Regions from separate parts of the Neomoorella thermoacetica genome, predicted to be linked through region 1. Evidence: riboswitches for the same ligand, from Rfam matches in the RefSeq annotation. Region 1 holds a riboswitch; each other region holds the start of a gene.
The links. A riboswitch is a leader RNA that binds a small molecule or an ion and turns the genes downstream of it on or off. The one in region 1 is predicted to bind S-adenosylmethionine.

Region 1 (4,652 bases):
GTAGGCAGTCGCCCCCAGGGACAGGGCCGCCTCGATCTCCTCCCGGTGGGCATTGATCTCCCCTGTTAAACGGTTGATGGCCAGGGCGGCACCGATCATGGCGTTGCCAACAATCATCCCGGCGATAGGAATAATATATTGGGGCTGATACCAGGGTTTTACCTTTAAAACAATGCCAATGACAATGGCCAGGGTTATAATCCCGCCCAGTGCTATGGCCAAGAGCATAATGACGAATAACTCGGGCCAGCGCTCCTGTTGCCGGTGAAAGGCGTTGGCGGCAGCCACCAGTAACATGATACCTAAAGCCAGGACGACCAGGTACCAGCGATCTAGGTTAAAAATCACCTGCAGCAGGTAACCGACGGCCGTTAGCTGGATAAATGTTCTGAGGGTGCCGATAAATAGATCTCTGTGAAGGTCCAGGCGCTGCCACAAAGAAACAGCCAGGGTGATCCCTACCAGCATCAGGGCCAGACCTATATCACCAAGGCCGATATTGATATACTGCATCCTTATCCCTCCAACTCCCCGGACAGGAAGAGCCTGCTGCGGGGGTCCCGCGGAGCAGTAAAAAACTGTTGGGCCGGAGCTGTTTCGACTATTTCGCCGCGATGCATAAAAAGGACTTCGTCGGCAATTTAGCGGGCCTGGTCCAAGATGTGGGTAACCAAGATAATGGTTAGTCCTAAACGGGATTTCAGGTCGACCATCAGGTGCAGGATATTGGCCGCCGCCGTAGGGTCGAGGGCCGACGTCGGCTCATCGAGGAGCAGAACCTCCGGTTCGTTGGCAAGGGTACGGGCCAGGGAGACCCGCTGCTGCTGGCCGATGGAGAGGCTGTCCGCCCGGCGGTCCAGGAGTTCGGTACCCAGGCCCACCATCAGGATTAATTCCCCGGCCCTATCCCGGGACAGCGGTATGCCCCGCAGGCGAGGGCCATAGCTGATATTCTCCAGCACCGTGCCGGGAAAGAGGGTTGGTAGCTGCCGGACCATCCCAACCCTCCGGCGCAGGGTAAATATATTGAGGCTCTGCAAGTCCTGGCCGTCAAGGGTAATCCTGCCGGCAGCCGGGTCCTCCAAACGGTTTAGAAGCCTGAGGAGGCTGGATTTACCGGAACCTGAGGGCCCGAGAACGGCGGTGATTTTCTCTTTAAGAAAGAAAGTAGTTATCTTGTTCAGGATAATGGTGGTCGTTACCTCACCGGCGGCATTATGGCCGGGACGCTTCAGGGTTACATCCTCTAGCTCAAATTTTGCTTCACCCATTATATACTCCCCTCCACGGGGCAAAGTTCTCCTTTAAAAGAAAGTTTATGCCAAATCATATGATTATTGGTTGGCTTTCTGGGGACTGGGATGGCTCCAGGCTTCGGTGGTTCTCAGCTAGCAAACTTTAGACTCAGTTGCTTTTAGCGGCGGGGGTGGCTTGGCTTTATCTTTGCCTGTTCGTGGCAGAGACGTCAGCCCCCATGAGGGGCTCCCCCACCAATCATAACTACAGTTCAGGAGGTCTTTCGCCCCGGGGTAAAATAAAAACCCCTTCCCGGATTTTAAGAAGAGGTTGGACAAGAGTCAACTTATCTTCCAGGAGGTTTCCTGCGGCACTTGGCACCTTCCGGCTAAATAGCGGGGTTGCCGGGTTTCATCGGGGCCCTCCCTCCACCTCTCGCGATAAGCCGTGGGATGTTTTGCAGTTTTGTTAATAAATTAATACCACTACCTGGGTGATGGTGTCAAGATACCTTCGGCGTAAGTTATCCCTCCATCTCACGCTGAAGGGGCCGGGAGCCTTTCACCTGCCTGCCATAAGCTGGAGGGTAGACGTTAGCTTCATATATGTGGTACTATCCAAGACGTCGGTATAGAGTGCTCCCAAGGCATATTCGATTGCCAAGTTCCTGCCTCCGGGTGTCTTTATGCTGGGGCGTTATTACAGCTCCACCCGGCGGTTATAAAAAAGCACCGTGGCTATGAAAAGAAGGCCGGTTACCAGCAGCAGGGCCACCGTTCCAGCGTAAATAGATATATCACCGGAACTGGTAGAATATATACTCAGGTCGCGGAAGTTAAGGGGCAGGCGGATATTGGTAGCCGGCCAGGGCAGGTAATTCAAAACTTTTGCCAGCCAGGTAGCCAGCTTGCCAGACACGTACATACCAACCAGGAAAAAGGTTCCTGTCACCCATCCGGAGAATCTCCGCACCGACTGGCCCAGTAGAGTGCCCAGAAAGGCGAGGAGAACAAAGTTGACCAGTTCAAGTACTCCGTTGACGGCGATTATGGCCAGGATAAGGCGATATTGCCAGATAAGCCGCCAGATCTCATTATTTATCATAACAAAATCAGCGTTTAAAACTGTTGCCTTAAATAAAGCGCCTGTGGCCAGGAGAGCTGCCAGGCTTAAGAGAATAAACTGGGTGAGTACCGCCAGGAGCTTGGCCAGGACAACCTGTTGCCCGTTCACCGGCAGGGAGAACAGCAGGTAAACGGTATTGTTCTTCCACTCATCTCCCCAGATTTTGAAGGACTCTATAAGGGGCAAAAATCCAGTTATTACAAGCATCATTAAACTGAAAACCAGATGGGTGCCTGGAGGCCAGGTCGCCGTGCTGGCTTTGTAATACAGGAAAAGATTCCAGAGGAGGATAAGCCCCAGCACCACCATACTCTCCAGGCGCAAATCCCGCAGTTCCTTGCGGTAAAGGCGGCCCAGCTTCTGCCAGCCGCTGATTTTAGTCGTTGTCATGGCGGAAAACCTCCTTCATAATGGCCACCAGGGACCGGCCTTCCCGCTGGCGCAAATTTTCGGCCGTACCGGCCAGCTTAACTCGCCCCCGGTCTATGAAAACCACATCCTCCACCAGCCCTTCAACCTCCGGGATCTCGTGGGTGGAAAGGATGATGGTCTGCTCGCCGGCACTGTAGTCCTTGACGATGGTGCGGATGATTGCATCACGGGTCAAAATATCGATGCCCGAGAGGGGTTCATCCAGGAGAACATACCTGGCGCGCCGGGAAAAGGTCAGGAGCAATTTCACCTTGGCCCGCATTCCCTTGGAAATTTTGCTGATCACCATCGACGGTTCCAGTTGCAAGAAAGATAACAGGTCCCGGTATTTGCCCTCGTCCCAGTCTTCATAGAAACCGGCAAAGAAACTGGCAGCTTCATTAATGGTCATCCAGGGGTACAGGTAATCAATTTCCGGCAGATAAGCTATCATGCTTTTAGTTGTCATACCCGGTGCCCGTCCGTCAATGAGGACCCGGCCGGCGTTCGGACGGTTGAGGCCGGCAATCATCTTCAGGCAGGTCGATTTGCCGGCGCCGTTGGGCCCGAAGAGACCGGTGATCTTGCCGTCGGCAATCTCCAGGGTGAATTCATCCAGGGCCCTGGTGGAGCCGAAGGTTTTAGTTACCCTTTCAAATGCAATCATCTTTTGCCCTCCTCTTCCTGGTCCAACGCCTGGTGCACCAGGCTGAGAATCTCCCCGGCATTTAAACCCAGAGAGCGCATTTCGGCGATAAAGTGGTTAAGGATGCCACCGGCCAGTTCGGCCTTGATCTCCGGCAGCAGCCCGGGCCGGTTGGATATAAATGTTCCTTGGCCGCGGAGGGTTTCCAGGAGGCCCATAGCCTCCATCTCCCGGTAGGCCCGCTGGACGGTGTTGGGATTGACCTGCAGTTCCTCGGCCATTTCCCGCTGGGAGGGGAGCTTTTGGCCGGGCTGGAGCTCGCCCCGGGCTAACTGTTTCTTAATGGCTGCAATAATCTGCAGGTAAATGGGACGGGAATTGTCAAATTCCATCGGCCTCCTCACCTTTCGATATAGATAGCAATAGTGCACTATTGCAATAGTGCACTATTATTCTAACCCAGATCGGGAAAGGCGTCAAGGTTAAATAACCTAAAGGGACAAAAAACACCCCTCCCGTGGTAATACTCCGGAAGGGGCAATACTTTGATAATCATCTTTGGCTGGCCTCTTTAGTCTTTATAACTCACAGCGGTGATAAAGCCACCATTGGTACGACCCTCACGGGCGGCGGCAGCCTCGATGGCCAGGGCTTCATCGACTTTGGTGCCGTCGAAGTCAGGGCCAAAGAAGAGGACGGCTTTACCCTGGACGTTTTTACCGGGCATGGCGGCCAGAAGTTCGTCCAGGGTGTAGAATCTGGCGTACCGGAAGAGACAATCCGGCTCCCGGGCTGCCCGGGCCTCATAATGGCGGCTCCAGAGGCTGTTGCCGCCGATGAGGCCGATGACCATCCTCCCCCCGGGCTTCAACACGCGGTAACTCTCTTCCAGGACGGCCTTTAAATCCGGGGCAAACTCCAGGGCCGTAACCGATACTATCTTGTCAAAGGTATTATCGCCAAAGGGCAAATTCATGGCGTCGGCATGGAGAAACTCAATCGCCAGGCCAGCGTCGGCCGCCTTTTTCCTGGCTTTGGCCAGCATGGGATCAGATATGTCGATACCCGTCACCTTTACGCCCCTGCGGGCCAGTTCCAGGGAGAAGTTACCGGTACCACAGCCGACGTCTAGGATATGTTCTCCGGCATGGGGGTCCAGGTAAGCATAGATAGGCTCCTTTTCCACCCGGTCGACCAGGGCTCCCAGGGGACGCGTATACCAGTCGTCGTAATC
Region 2 (4,652 bases), 870 kb from region 1:
GGAGGAGTTGCCCGTTAACCATGACTCCCCAGGGCCAGGGGGTGGCCATGGGGCGACCAAAGACGTCGCACCCTACCCGGCCGATGGCTATCCCCAGGGCCAGGCCTGGCGCCACCACATCTGCCAGGCGCCAGAAGGGCAGCCGGTAAAGGCGGCTGAAGATCACCCCCGCTAGCAGGCCCCCGATAAGAGCGCCATGAATGGATAGACCGCCGTCTTGAAGATTTTTCCTACCCGGGGGAGTCAAGGAACTTCACAAAAACTACATAAATCCGGGCGCTGCGGCTATCACATTTGTGGAGATTTTGTGAAGAGCTCCCGTTCATGGCAGCACAGCCTCGAACTGTTAAGCCAGGATCGTTTTTATGTCGCGGCCATCGCCATTGGTTTTGGGATCCAGACAGGCCTTTATAATTATATCCGGAGCCGGCAAAAAATTCTCCACGCTGGCGGTGCCGGTGCCGTGGCCGCCACTGGAACCGGAGCTTCCACGGTTTCCATGGTAGCCTGCTGCCTGCACCATATCGGCGAGCTGTTACCCGTTATAGGAGCTTCCGGGGCCGCCATTTTTTTAGAACAATACCGTTACCCGGTCATGTGGCTGGGTATTGCCATCAATTTACTGGGTATATACCTGCTGCTGCGGCTTATGGCCAGGCATAACCTCTGGCCTTTCAGGATCGCCATTATAAAATAAAGTATCCCGTTTTCTAAAGGAAAACAAACGCATAGAAGGGAAGGTTACTATGGCCAAACAAAAGCATCGCTTTTTACTCTTTTTTAGCCTGCTGGTATTGGTTGCCCTGGTCATGGCCGGGTGTGGCCAAGGGAAAACGGAAACCCAAAATGCCCCTTTAACCCTGGGACAGGCACAAAAGCCCCCGGCCGGGCAGGCAGGAACCGGCCGGCCGGTTGAAGCTTCTTTTTATGAACGCCGGGATAGCCAGGGCGGGGTCACTGTTGAAGTTACCTGGCTGACCCCGGAATACCTGCAGGCCCGCAGTCTGAAAATGATCCCGGAGCAGGAGAAGGATCTATCTACCAACCTGATATTTAACATAGCTTTGACCACCCATTCCGGTGATTTGCGGGATTTTGATTTTGCCGGGGCTATACGCCTTAAGGTCAACGGCCGCGATGCCGGACGTGGCACCTGGGAGTTTGTCAGCCAGGACGGCCACCACCCGGAAGGCATGATACGTTTTAAGGCCCCTGGAAATGAACCCCTCAGGGAGTTAACCTTAAGCATTAATAACCTCCGCGGAGTACCGGTACGGGAGTTTAAGTGGCAATTGTAACTTGCTGGAGCAGCAGGCGTCATATTTGAATGCGCCTGCTTTTTTGGGTTTAAAAACAGGGCATACCCCTTCAACAGTAATTTGTTTTACCTGTGCCCCCGGGGAGAATCCAGTGCCTGCTCCAGGTCGGCCTGCAGGTCTTCCGCCTCCTCCAGACCCACCGACAGCCGTACCAGGTCGGGGGTGATCCCGAGTTCGCGCTTTAGCTCTCCCGGCAGGCTGCCGTGGGACATGGTGGCCGGTAGGGAGATGATGCTCTCCACAGCCCCCAGGCTGGAACCAATGACCGGCAGTCTGACGTTGTTAATGACCTGGCGGGCCAGTTCCGGCGTAGCCAGGCGGAAGGAGAGTACGCCCCCGCCACCGTCGGCCTGGCGAAAGTGCGTTTCCCGGCCCGGGTGCCCCTCCAGGCCCGGGTAGTAGACGGCCTTCACTTGCGGGTGTTTGCGTAACCATTCCGCCAGTACAGTCGCCGTCCGTTGTTGTTGGAGCAGGCGCACCTTCAGAGTCTTGATGCCCCGTAAAATCAGCCAGCACTCATGGGGGGCCAGGACGGTCCCCAGGGTGTTTTGCAGCAGGGTCAGTTCCCTGGCCAGGCCGGCGTCCCTGGTGACAGCCAGGCCTGCCAGGCAGTCGCTGTGGCCGCCCAGGTATTTGGTGGCGCTGTGGACGACGATGTCAATTCCCAGTTCCAGGGGCCGCTGCAGGTAGGGAGTCATGAAGGTATTGTCTGCTATGGTTATCAAGCCGTGTTCCCTGGCCAGGGCGGCGGCCCTGGCCAGGTCGGTGATTTTCATCAGCGGGTTGGAAGGGGTTTCGAGGTAAAGCCCTTTGGTAGAAGGCCGGATCTGGGCCGCCACTGTCTCCAGGTTGGTGGTATCCACGAAGGTTACTTCCAGGCCGAAACGCGGGAAAACCTCGGCCAGGGCCCGGTAGGTGCCGCCATAGATATCCCTGGATACCAGCAGGTGGTCGCCGGACGAAAAAAGGCTTAAAGCGGCGGTGATAGCTGCCATTCCGGAAGCAAAAGCAAAACCGTAATTACCTCCTTCCAGCTCGGCGATGGCCTCTTCCAGGGCCCGCCGGGTAGGATTGCCGGAACGGGTGTATTCGTATTCGCCCGGCTGATCCAGGCTTTCCTGGGCAAATACCACGCTCTGGTGGATGGGGATACTCACCCCTCCGGTAGCAGAATCCATAGATAAGCGGTGATGGATCAGTCGCGTTCCTCTCTGCATACTCTGTTTACCCCTCTTCTTTAAAGTCCCTGTTTACCTTGCGTTAATTTTAAGCCGCCGCCCAGGGTAAAAAGGGTTTAACAGGCCAGAGCCTGGTCCAGGTCGGCCTTGAGATCGTTCAAGTCTTCCAGTCCGACTGACAAACGTAACAAACGATCATTGATGCCCAGTTTAAGACGCATCTCAGCAGGGATTTCGGCATGGGTCTGGCGTTCCGGAAAAGTGATCAAGCTTTCTACCCCACCCAGGCTTTCCGCAAAGGAAATAATTTTTAAGCGCTGTAAAATCTGCTCCACCAGTCCGGCGTGCTTGACTTCAAAGGAAAGCATGGCCCCGAACCCGCTGGACTGTTTTTTACATATTTCGTGACCGGGATGATGGGGGAGGCCCGGATAATAAACCCTGGTCACCAGGGGGTGTTCGGCCAGCCACCGGGCCAGCTCAAAAGCGTTGGCCTGGGCTCGCTCCAGGCGTACGGCCAGGGTTTTCAAGCCCCGGATTACCAGCCAGCAGTCCTGGGGACCGGGAATCGCGCCGATGGTATTTTGGATAAAGGCCAGCCTTTCGCTGAGATCCTCCCGGGCGGCTATCGCTGCCCCCATAACTACATCATTGTGACCGCCTAAATATTTGGTGGCGCTGTGGACCACCAGGTCCGCTCCCAGTTCCAGGGGTCGCTGCAGGTAAGGGGTCATAAAAGTATTATCTACAATAGTCAACAGGCCCCTCTGGCGGGCCAGGGCAACCACGGCGGCAATATCGGTGATTTTCATTAGTGGGTTGGTAGGTGTCTCCAGGAAGATGCCTTTCGTATTGTTCCTTATAGATGCAGCCAGGGCAGCCAGGTCAGTAGTATCTACAAGGGAAAACTCCAGCCCCAAGGGAACCGCTACTTGGTTTAGCAGCCTGTAAGTACCGCCGTATAAATCCTCAGAAACCACCAGGTGGTCGCCGGGCCGGAAAAGGCAGAGAACGGCGGTAATGGCGGCCATGCCGGAGGCAAAGGCCAGGGCGCGACAGCCTCCCTCCAGCCCGGCCAGGCCTTCTTCCAGGACCTGGCGGGTAGGGTTGCCTGTCCGGCTGTAGTCAAAACCAGTACTCTGCCCCAGGGCCGGGTGACGGAAGGTAGCTGACTGGTAGATAGGCGTGCTGATAGCTCCCGTTTTACTATCATACCCTACTCCCAGCTGGACCAGCTCTGTAGCCAGACGCATTTTATCCAACTCCCCCTATGACAAAATAAAAGCTCTTCGCAGACGAAAAGCTTTTTTCAACTCTCATCTGCCAGGAGAAATCCTGCAGGAATTGGCACCGTACCTGGGTTCTAAGAGGCCGGTTGCCGGGCTTCATCGGGCCAGTCCCTCCGCCAGCTCTCGATAAGAGTTTCCGGGTATTTATTTTTTAGTTTTTTAATCAGCTTAGTTATATTTATTATATCCTCTATATCTAAAGCGTCAAGGGGAGAAGCTTAGAGAAACTTTTCCCGATTTCCGGGTTAACGCCGGCTTAAACGGGCGACAATCCGGTCACCTACTACCTGAATGATCTGGACCATAATGATTAATAAAACGACGGTAATAACCATAACGTCATTTTGGTAGCGCTGAAAGCCGTATTGATAAGCAAGGGTGCCCAATCCACCGCCGCCGACTACACCGGCCATGGCGGAATAGCCAATCAAGGTAATGGTAGTTAAAACAAAACCGGATACCAAGGAGGGGGTAGCTTCCGGAAGCATCACCCGGACGATAATTTGCCATGGAGAAGCCCCCATAGATTGAGCCGCCTCAATGACCCCCCAAGGTATTTCCCGCAGGGAGGTTTCCACCAGGCGGGCGACAAATGGTATAGCGCCGACAGACAGGGGTACGATAGATGCAGTTGTACCGATAAAGGTGCCAACGACCTCCAGGCTGATGCAAATAAACAGCCTGGTGGATTCATACAATTATATCTCCCTGAAGTATGCCCTGGCCCTGGGGGCCCATGATCTGGACAAGGTGGAGGGTAAGATCGCTTTTAATCTTACCACCGGGAAGGAAAGATTTCACCCCCTGGGTGCCACCGGACCTGTACCCGTATCGCCCGGGGAATATGCCTATATGGACGCAAGGGA
Region 3 (4,652 bases), 150 kb from region 1:
CCGGTGGCTGGATTAATGCTGGCCGGCCCGGTGGTACCATAGCAGCTTCCCAGGACGTTGGCACAGACAATGAAATAGCGCCTGGTGTCCAGGGCCCGGCCCGGCCCTACCAGGGGGTCCCACCAGCCGGGATACCTCTCGTCCGGAAAATTTCGGCCGGCGATATGGGCATTACCGGTAAGGGCGTGGAGGACCAGGATGGCGTTATTTCCGGCCGCGTTCAGTTCCCCATAGGTCTCATAGGCTATGGTAAGGGAGCCCAGCTGGGCCCCGCTTTCCAGGTGGAGGCATTGCGACCATTCATAAAACCTGGTTGTTACAATACCGACTCCATCCATGCTACCGGCTCCTGTTTAATGCCTGGTCCAGGTCGGCAATCAGGTCTTCTACGTCCTCCAGGCCCACGGAGATGCGGACCAGATCTTCGGTAACACCCGAGGCCAGCTGTTCCTCCGGTGTCAGCTGCTGATGGGTGGTACTGGCCGGGTGAATGACCAGGGAATGGGCATCACCCACGTTGGCCAGGAGGGAGAAGAGTTTCACGCTGTTGATAAACTTCTTACCGGCCTCCTTGCCGCCCTTAATACCAAAGGTCAAAATGGCCCCCGCTCCTTTAGGCAGGTATTTTCGGGCCCGTTCGTAGTAGGGATGGCCGGGTAGGCCCGGATAGCTCACCCAGGCGACAGCCGGGTGCTCTGCCAGCCAGCCGGCGATCCTGGTAGCATTTTGGACGTGGCGCTCCATCCGCAGGTGCAGAGTTTCCAGTCCCTGCAGGAAAAGGAAGGCATTGAAAGGACTTAAGGCCGGTCCCAGGTCCCGCAAGAGCTGGACCCGCGCCTTGACGATGTAGGCCGCCGGGCCAAAGGACTGGACGTAACTGAGGCCGTGATAACTGGGATCGGGTTCTACCAGTCCGGGAAATTTACCGTTATCCCAATTGAATTTACCGGAATCGACAATTATGCCGCCAATGGAAGTACCATGGCCGCCGATAAACTTGGTCGCCGAGTGCACGACGATATCGGCTCCGAATTCAAACGGACGGCACAGGTAAGGCGTGGCGAAGGTGTTATCAACGATTAAAGGAATACCAGCCTCGTGGGCGATGGCAGCCAGGGCCTCCAGGTCCGGCACGTCCAGCTTGGGATTGCCCAGGATTTCCACATAAAGGGCCCTGGTCCGGTCTGTAATGGCAGCCCGGAAATCCTCCGGTTCGGCGCTGTCGACAAAACGGGTTTTAATACCAAACTTGGGCAGGGTTGAATTAAAAAGACTGAAGGTGCCGCCGTAAAGGCTGGTGGAAGCAACAATCTCCTGTCCGGCGGTGGCGATATTAGCTATGGCCAGGGTGATGGCCGCCTGGCCGGAAGCCGTTGCCAGGGCGCCGACACCGCCCTCCAGGGCAGCCATCCTTTTTTCAAAGACATCGGTAGTGGGATTCATAATCCGGGTATATATATTACCTTCTTCCCTCAGGCCGAAGAGGGCGGCGGCATGATCGGCATCCCGGAAGACATAGGAAGTAGTCTGGTAGATAGGCACGGCGCGAGCTCCCGTAGCCGGATCGGGCTCCTGGCCGGCTTGAACGGCCAGGGTGGCAAAACGATACTGGTGATTGGTAGTCATTTTACTTCCCCTCTCCATGATTAACTTGCTGGCTGCAGGGGAATAAAAAAACCTCTCCGATAAGAAGAGGCACTCAATTCTTACCCCCCTTATCTCTCAGGGCCTTCTGCCCTGCAGGAATTGGCACCTGTCGCCCCCGGAGAAACCAGGAGAGCGGGTTGCCGGGCTTCATCGGGCCAGTCCCTCCACCACTCTCGATAAGAGTTTCATTCCTTTATTAAGTTCAAGCCAGCTTGTATAAAATATAAACCCTGGTTCTGGCAATGTCAAGTTTTTTTCGTTAACCCTCCCGCCAGGCAGCCTCTACCTGTTCCCTGACGTCTTTCAGGTGGCGTAACATGGCGGCAGCCGCCCCTTCGGCGTCCCGGTGGAGAAGGGCCTGGACTATTTCATAGTGCTCATCTACCGAGCGCTCCCCGCGGCCGGGTATGGCCAGGCTGCGGGAGCGACTGTCGGCCAGGAGACCCAGAAGGCTATGCATCAACCTTACCAGAACAATATTGCCGGCAGCCTGGGCCAGGCGGTAATGGAAGTTGCTGTCGTGCCCGGCCAGGAGGGAAAGGCGACCGCTTCGCAGCCGCCCCAGTTGTTCTTTGGTAGTTATAACCATAGAAGCCAATTCCTGTATATCACCCTGGGTACCCCTCTCAGCCACCCAGCGAGCTGCCTGGGGCTCAAGGACCTCGCGGACCTCAAAGAGATCAAGGACGGTTTCCCGGTTTACCGGCAGGTGACTGGCAAAGCGCTTTAAGTATTCATCCGGGTCCTGCTCGCTGATAAAGGCACCCTGGCCGTGGCGGATGCTCACCAGGCCTTCGGCGGCCAGCATTTTTAAAGCCTCTCGGACGGAGGTCCGGCTTACCCCCAGCATCTCGGCCAGTTCCCGCTCCGCCGGCAGGCGGTCGCCGGGGCTCATCTTGCCTTCAAAGATGCTCTTCTTTATTTCATCTACCACCCGGTTATAAACGCTCTTCGGGTTGCGGTTGATAGGTTGAAAAAGTCTTTCTGTCGATGGGTCACGCACGGTCATCGCTCCTACCCGGGGACAAGTGGTCATACCTCAAGCCTAAATTGTAGCATATCCCGGGTAAGGGGTAAATAGCCTCCCCGGCGCGGCCTTGCAAAACGGCCTTTATTCATTTTATGCCGCCCTTCTTATAGTTTATATCAGACCTCAACTGCTATGGGTTTAGTTTACATCGGTAGCTATTCTGGCAGCCCGTTCATGCCGTAGCCAGCGGCGACAGATGGCCACCCCTTCCCCGGCTTCCCGGACCCAGGCGTCGGCGCCGACGTACTGGCAGACGCGCTCATTGACCAGGCCGCCGATGAGGACCTTGACCGGGGCCATGCTTTCCACCAGGTGCATCAGGTGAACGGTACGGCGCATAGCCTCAAAGGAAGAGGTCAGCAGGGCCGAGAGACCAAGGACCCGGGCCCCGGTCTTCTGGATTAGAGTTAGAAAAACGTCAGGCGGTATATCCACCCCTGCGTCATAGACCCGGAAACCCTCGCAGCGCAGCAGGGAGATAGTGATATTTTTGCCGATGTCGTGAATGTCCCCTTCAACTGTACCAAAGACAATATCTGCTTCGGCCGGTTCCTGCCTATCTGCCAGGGGTACTTTCAGAAAAGGCTCGATAAGTTTTAAGGCTTCCTGGAAAATCTCCGCCGACATGACCAGATCGCTCAAAAAATACTCACCGCGGGCGTAAAGCTCGCCAACTATATTCAAACCCCGACGGCATTCTTCTACAATTGCCAGGGGCGGTTGTCCCACCGCAAGGCTGTGGCTGACAAGCTCCAGTACCCTTTTTTCTTCCAATTTTCCCATAGCCTGGGCCAAGAGGCTCATCCGGTCCACCTCCAGATTTTTGGTGTAAATTAGAAAATAGGCGACTGGGAGCTTAACTGGTACCTGTCGCCGCGGTACAGGCACCATCCCCACCCCACCGGCCTTTCCGTATTATCAAAAAGAATTTGTTCCAGTAAAAAAGCTGGCGTTCCCGGAGCAACGCGCAGGGCACGGGCTTCTTCTTCATTTAGAACTGTTGCCTGCAGGGTCATCTGACTGCTTACCGGCAGTACCTCGCCATGTTTTTCCACCATTTCCGGTAGAGCCTGGTACTGGAGCTCATTTTCAAGGATCGGCCGACCACGATCATAGCGCAGGTACTTACGGTCGTAGGCCATCGGCTCGCCGTCCGCCAAGAGGGAGCGGCGAATGTACAGGACCTTCTCTCCTACCGGCACCTGGAGTTTGGTCGCGGCCTTTTGCGGGGCTGGTACCACCCTGGCCTCCATGAGGCGGACGCTGGAGACTAACCCCCGGGCGGCCATCTCCGTATGAAACTCCTCCATGACGAAAACCGCCCGGTCGAGGCGGGGGCGCGAGACAAAAGTACCCTTCCCCTGTTCGCTGTAAATTAACCCGGCCCGGGCCAGTTGACTCAGGCTGCGACGTACCGTCATCCGGCTGAGGCCGTATTTTTCGCTCAATTCTGCCTCTGAAGGGAGAGTATCGCCGGGACGGTATTGACCCGATCTAATCTGCTGTTCAAGTATCTGCGCTAATTGATAATAGGGCGGGATGAAAGAATTTTTATCGATGACCATTTTTTCATTTTTCACCTGCCTCTGGGTTCCTGAAAACTCTAATAGATATTTCTTGCCGGGGTTCCACTTTTAGAAAGTCGTCCTCCCAGGGACCCTGGATCAATCTTTGCAGGTAAAGGCTGTTCCCCTGATATACCTCATAAGTCAGTCCCAGGTTTGCAGCCAGTTGCCGGGCCATCGCCAGGGCCGCAGGGTGCAACAACCGGGAAGAGGCAGCGGAGGCCGGCTTAACCTGCCGGTCCACCCCGGCGGAGCGGGTGCCCTGCCCGAAATCGGTCTTGATAAAAACCACGTTTTGGTAATGACAATAAAGCTGTTTTAAAATCCAGCGCCCGCGCTCTTCTCCGTAGCGCTCCAGGCAACGCTGGTATTCCCGGACCATATTTTCTTCCCCGGCCAGCCATCCAGAT

Region 2: it holds a riboswitch for S-adenosylmethionine, as region 1 does, so the genes downstream of both, MOTHE_RS09810 (trans-sulfuration enzyme family protein) here and MOTHE_RS05535 (ATP-binding cassette domain-containing protein) in region 1, are expected to answer to the same signal.
Region 3: it holds a riboswitch for S-adenosylmethionine, as region 1 does, so the genes downstream of both, MOTHE_RS06260 (homocysteine synthase) here and MOTHE_RS05535 (ATP-binding cassette domain-containing protein) in region 1, are expected to answer to the same signal.

Annotation. Positions count from the first base shown of each region.
Region 1 is NZ_CP012369.1:1,097,980-1,102,631, forward strand. It holds gene MOTHE_RS05530 (ABC transporter permease) at 1-513, opposite strand, end outside; gene MOTHE_RS05535 (ATP-binding cassette domain-containing protein) at 642-1,271, opposite strand; SAM riboswitch class I at 1,580-1,683, opposite strand; gene MOTHE_RS05540 (hypothetical protein) at 1,936-2,751, opposite strand; gene MOTHE_RS05545 (ABC transporter ATP-binding protein) at 2,738-3,439, opposite strand; gene MOTHE_RS05550 (GntR family transcriptional regulator) at 3,436-3,810, opposite strand; gene MOTHE_RS05555 (class I SAM-dependent methyltransferase) at 3,990-4,652, opposite strand, start outside.
Region 2 is NZ_CP012369.1:1,965,692-1,970,343, reverse strand. It holds gene MOTHE_RS09830 (prolipoprotein diacylglyceryl transferase) at 1-247, opposite strand, end outside; gene MOTHE_RS09825 (hypothetical protein) at 308-697, shown strand; gene MOTHE_RS09820 (hypothetical protein) at 747-1,298, shown strand; gene MOTHE_RS09815 (trans-sulfuration enzyme family protein) at 1,385-2,536, opposite strand; gene MOTHE_RS09810 (trans-sulfuration enzyme family protein) at 2,614-3,750, opposite strand; SAM riboswitch class I at 3,811-3,919, opposite strand; partial or broken gene MOTHE_RS12920 (methionine ABC transporter permease) at 4,032-4,442, opposite strand; gene MOTHE_RS09800 (B3/B4 domain-containing protein) at 4,471-4,652, shown strand, end outside.
Region 3 is NZ_CP012369.1:1,247,282-1,251,933, forward strand. It holds gene metX (homoserine O-acetyltransferase MetX) at 1-338, opposite strand, end outside; gene MOTHE_RS06260 (homocysteine synthase) at 340-1,626, opposite strand; SAM riboswitch class I at 1,713-1,830, opposite strand; gene MOTHE_RS06265 (FadR/GntR family transcriptional regulator) at 1,907-2,650, opposite strand; gene MOTHE_RS06270 (cobalamin B12-binding domain-containing protein) at 2,816-3,481, opposite strand; gene MOTHE_RS06275 (GntR family transcriptional regulator) at 3,511-4,242, opposite strand; gene MOTHE_RS06280 (DUF1638 domain-containing protein) at 4,247-4,652, opposite strand, start outside.